Regions from separate parts of the Fictibacillus sp. 5RED26 genome, predicted to be linked through region 1. Evidence: riboswitches for the same ligand, from Rfam matches in the RefSeq annotation. Region 1 holds a riboswitch; the other holds the start of a gene.
What was found. Region 1 has a riboswitch for S-adenosylmethionine ahead of IHV10_RS09135 (sulfite oxidase-like oxidoreductase). Riboswitches for the same ligand answer to the same signal wherever they lie in the genome.
Positions count from the first base shown of each region.

Region 2: it holds a riboswitch for S-adenosylmethionine, as region 1 does, so the genes downstream of both, IHV10_RS22450 (methionine ABC transporter ATP-binding protein) here and IHV10_RS09135 (sulfite oxidase-like oxidoreductase) in region 1, are expected to answer to the same signal.

Region 1 covers NZ_JACZDU010000002.1:168,613-171,066, forward strand. The annotation lists gene IHV10_RS09125 (hypothetical protein) at 1-61, opposite strand, end outside; gene IHV10_RS09130 (hypothetical protein) at 239-529, shown strand; gene IHV10_RS09135 (sulfite oxidase-like oxidoreductase) at 560-1,228, opposite strand; SAM riboswitch class I at 1,332-1,439, opposite strand; gene IHV10_RS09140 (hypothetical protein) at 1,504-1,719, opposite strand; gene IHV10_RS09145 (S8 family peptidase) at 1,911-2,454, opposite strand, start outside.
Region 2 covers NZ_JACZDU010000016.1:8,244-10,697, forward strand. The annotation lists gene IHV10_RS22445 (methionine ABC transporter permease) at 1-176, opposite strand, end outside; gene IHV10_RS22450 (methionine ABC transporter ATP-binding protein) at 232-1,245, opposite strand; SAM riboswitch class I at 1,314-1,419, opposite strand; tRNA gene IHV10_RS22455 (tRNA-Ser) at 1,651-1,743, opposite strand; gene serS (serine--tRNA ligase) at 2,078-2,454, opposite strand, start outside.

The sequences.
Region 1 (2,454 bases):
CAAGTAAGATGTAAATGGAAATGATATCGAACGGAATACGAAAAGACAGCCATTGTTCCATCGCCAAACCTCCCTAGTAAGGATAATATCGGACAAAATGCCTATACATTAAGAACAATTCACGAAAAAAGCCGAATTTTTATGTGTTCGAAAATCGGGATATGAAGGATAACATCGGGCACCGCAAATAGGGCAAACGCATATAGTATTACTAATTCAGGTGTTAGGAGTGAATGATGTGAATCAACGTGTAGTAGACGTCATTTTAGCAGAAGCAGAAGAAGAATATTTATCAAATAATAAAGATGGTACCACGTTTGCTGCAGAACTCGCCTTACTCGCCTCAACGCTTGTGACCGCGGGGGATTTTCTAGCTACGTTCAGTGCAGCGATCGCTCTCAGACAAGTGTACATCGATCAAGCGCAGGATCTTAAAGACCAGCAAGAACAAGAAGCTCAGATGAAAGACATCCAAGATCAGATTACAGCGTTAAAAAATGAGATTAAAATGCTGAGGGGAAGAAAATAAACGTTCTTCCCCCTAATTTTTCATTTGGGATCAATCATACTCTTTCTTTTTCCACTCATCTTCAGGCATCTCAAATTCATCGCTCGAAAATCGTTCTTCTTTGAAGGGGTCACCGTACATATGAAAGCCGTTCTGCTCCCAAAAGCCTGGCTGATCCTCTTCTAAGAACTCGAACTTACGAATCCACTTTGCACTTTTCCAAAAATAAAGATGCGGAACGATGAGACGAAGCGGAAATCCATGCTTTTCCGTTAACGGCTTGCCGTCAAAAGAGTGCGCAAGAATGACATCGTCTCGCAACAAATCTTGGAGAGGAACATTCGTCGTATAATCGTAATCAGCGTGGACCATCACAAACTTTGCTTTTGGATCCACATCAAAGTGCTTTAAAAAGTCCGTAAATTTAACACCTTCAAACGCATTGTCGAACCGTGACCATCTCGTCACACAGTGAATATCTCGTACTACTGTCGTTTGAGGCATCTTCATGATGTCTTCAAAACTAAATTCGACACGTTTTCCTACGAGTCCTTCTACAGATAACGACCATTTTTTCATATCGTAAACAGGAACGTCCCCCTCATGAAGAATAGGGAACTTTTTTGTTTCAACCTGCCCAGGAGGCAAGCGGTTTCCTAGTTTTTCATCGACTTGTGGGACACGCATCTTTTTAATGCGATCCGCTTTGTTAAGGTCCATAAATGAACATCCTTTCTTTAATACGATTGATTCCATTTGAGGTAGCAAAAACAAAAAACGCCCTCTTTTATAAAAAAAGAGGACGAATGGTTGTGTTCACATCCTCTTATCTTTCAGTCTGTAAAACTGTTAGATGTAGCACCGTGCCTAACAAAATAGGTGGTTGCCGGGCTTCATAGGGCTAATTCCCTCCGCCTGCTCGAAATAAGAGACCGATTAATCGGCTGAAAAACGATATGTAAGTTACAACTATTATACATTCAGGACATGAAAAATCAACTTGAAATGAGATCAGCCACAAAAGACATCTCGCGAGAAATGCCTAGATACAGAACGACCACTCCAAAAAGTGCAGTGCTGATCAAGAAAAAGTAGACGATTTTTTCTTCGGCTTCCTTTTCACTCTGCCTTTTTTCTGATTCAGTCGACTCACTCTTGCCAGAGCCTTGAGACGTTTTTTTCTTTTGCTTACCTTTACCAAGACCAAACATAGCTGAAATCCTCCGCTTCTTACAGATGTTTCTGTTAACAGTTTTTCATGAAAGAGGAGGTTTTAAACCGTACACGTTACATTTATAGAAGGAAATCGAAGTTGTTACCTATAAAAAAACGAAAATAAAAAACCTCCAGAAGTTATAAACACTAACTTCCAGAGGTTTGGGAACATTTTTATTTATATCAATTACTGCTGAACAGCCGCCGCTGCATTTACGCGTCCGTTTTGGAACTGGCTGCCTGTTCCGGATACAGGATCAGCTGTGTTTTCAAGCGCTGCACGGATTTGAGAAGCACTCTTACCTTGAGCCGCAAGAAGTCCTGCTACACCCGCAACAACTGGTGATGCCATAGACGTTCCTGAGAAACTCGCATACTGGTTATTTGGTGTTGTTGAGTAGATGTTAACACCTGGCGCTGCGATATCAACCCACGTACCGAAGTTTGAGAATGAAGCTTTACGGTCGTTTTGATCAGTAGCCGCAACTGCAATCGCGTTCGTATAATAAGCAGGGTAGCTAGGAGAAGATACACCCTCATTTCCTGCAGCAGCAATGACTACAGAACCTTTGCCCCACGCATAATCAACGGCAGATTGAAGCGTTTGTGTGCCGCCTGCTCCACCAAGACTTAGATTGATAACTTGCGCACCTTGATCAGCTGCGTAACGAATGCCTTGAGCGACGTCATCGAGTGATCCACTGCCGTTCGCATCAAGAACACGAACTGCT
Region 2 (2,454 bases), on a different contig from region 1:
GGTAACAACGCGACTAATAAAATGATGAATGGTACAGAGCGGATCAAGTTCACAAGAATGCCCGCTATCTGCTTGATCCACACATTTTCAAATAACAATCCTTTGTCGGTAACAAACAGTATAATTCCTAGAGGTAATCCTACAATTAATGAAACACCAAGTGATATAGCGACCATATATAACGTTTCAAAAAATGCTTTATTCAGATCTGGAAGGATATTCAAAATAGAATCAAGCAACTTTTTTCACCACCTCAAGATTTTCTATACGACTCTCAATATATGAGATCGCTCGCTTCACTTCTGCCTCTTCACCGACTAGTTCCATAATGAAGATACCAAGCGGTGTTTCCTGAATATATTCGATTTTTCCGTGAAGGATATTCCCTTTTACGTTAAAGTTTTGGAAAAGCTCAGAAACAACAGCCTCTTCTGCAATGGCTCCTTTGAACTGTATCTTAATCACAGTTCCTTTTCTATTTTTCAGAAGAGGTTCTGGCAGATCCATTTGAATTACAGAACTGATGAACGTTTTTGTGAGCTCTTTTTCTGGATTAGCAAAAATGTTGTACACGTCACCTGACTCGATGATTTCTCCATCCTGCATGATCGCCATTCGGTGGCAGATCTCTTTTACGACTTCCATCTCGTGCGTGATCAACACGATCGTAATGCCTAACTTTTTATTGATGGATTTCAGTAAGGAAAGGATCGATTTCGTCGTGTTCGGGTCAAGAGCTGAAGTAGCTTCATCACAAAGCAAAACCTTCGGATCATTGGCAAGTGCTCTTGCAATACCTACTCGCTGTTTCTGCCCCCCACTCAGCTGAGAAGGGTACTGATCTTTTTGATTCTCCAATCCCACCATCTTTAAAAGCTCGTTGGTCTTACTGGTGATCTCCTCTTTCGTTTTCCCAGCTGCTTTTAAAGCGAAAGCGATGTTCTCAAAAACGGTCTTCGCACTAATCAAATAAAAGTGCTGAAAGATCATACCGATCTTAAGACGCTCCTCGCGTAACTCCTTTTTCCCGAGCTTCGTAATCGAGATGCCATCGATCTTGATTTCTCCTGATGTTGGTTTTTCCAATAAATTAAGACATCGCAGCAACGAACTCTTCCCAGCACCGCTATATCCTACAATGCCAAAGATCTCACCTTTGTCGATCGTCAGTGACACATTCTTCACTCCGACGATCTCTTTGCCTTTTACTTTATATAATTTCGTAACGTCCTTGATCTCGATCATATGTCATCCCCCTTACAATATAAAAAAGCCCTCTTCATTTCATGGAAGAGGGCGAATAAGTAAACATCGACTTATCTTCCAGAATGAATCATCATTCTGCAGGAAGTAGCACCGTTCCTAATGGAGGTTGCCGGACGTCATAGGGCCTGATCCCTCGGTCTCTCTGAATAAGTATTGCATTATTGAATTAAGTTATAGTTGTCATCATACGCCCTGTCTAAAAGTTCTGTCAATACTAAATTTTATCACTTTAAAGTGTTAGCGCTTACATTCGTTGATATGAATGGTTGAAATATTTTAGGGTTTTCTATCGGTGTTTTTGAATGTGTATGATTCAATTCTTAAAAAGAAAAAACACAACAAAAAACCTCATCCGATAAACTCAGATGAGGTTGAATATGTATATGGAGGAGGTAGAGGGATTCGAACCCCCGCGGGTCGTTAAACCCCTGTCGGTTTTCAAGACCGATCCCTTCAGCCGGACTTGGGTATACCTCCGTGTGACTGACAAGAACTATAATAACATGCTGATAAATATAGTGTCAACGGTTTTCAAAAACTTTTTTTGATTTTTTATTTGTTTCTTTTGTAGGTATGCTTTTACGGTACGTGTTCTTATATTTGTTACACGTTCACCGATAAAACAGTGCTGTCCACCTGTGATCCATTGACTTTCACCTATGAATCATAAATTTTCACCGCTAGAACTCTTCCCACCACCTGGAAACTTGTTCGGACCACCGATAATGAAGCTTTTACACCCATTAATAGATAAAAGCTGACTCTAAAAGTCCCTCTGGGATACCTTTTAAGAGTCAGCTTCTTTCACTTTTTACTTAATTACTTCTTTGTTGCCCATATAAGGACGGAGAACTTCTGGAATGACTACAGTGCCATCTTCTTGTTGGTAGTTCTCTAAGATAGCAGCTACTGTTCGACCAATCGCAAGTCCAGATCCGTTTAGCGTGTGAACGAATTCTGGCTTCCCTTTTGCATCGCGACGGAAGCGAATTTGAGCACGGCGCGCTTGGAAATCTTCAAAGTTGGAGCAAGAAGAAATCTCGCGGTACTCTCCGTAGCTTGGAAGGTATACTTCGATATCGTACTTCTTAGCTGCTGTGAATCCTAGGTCAGCTGTACACATGCTGAGTACGCGGTATGGAAGGTTGAGCAGCTGAAGGACTTTTTCAGCGTGTCCTGTAAGCTTCT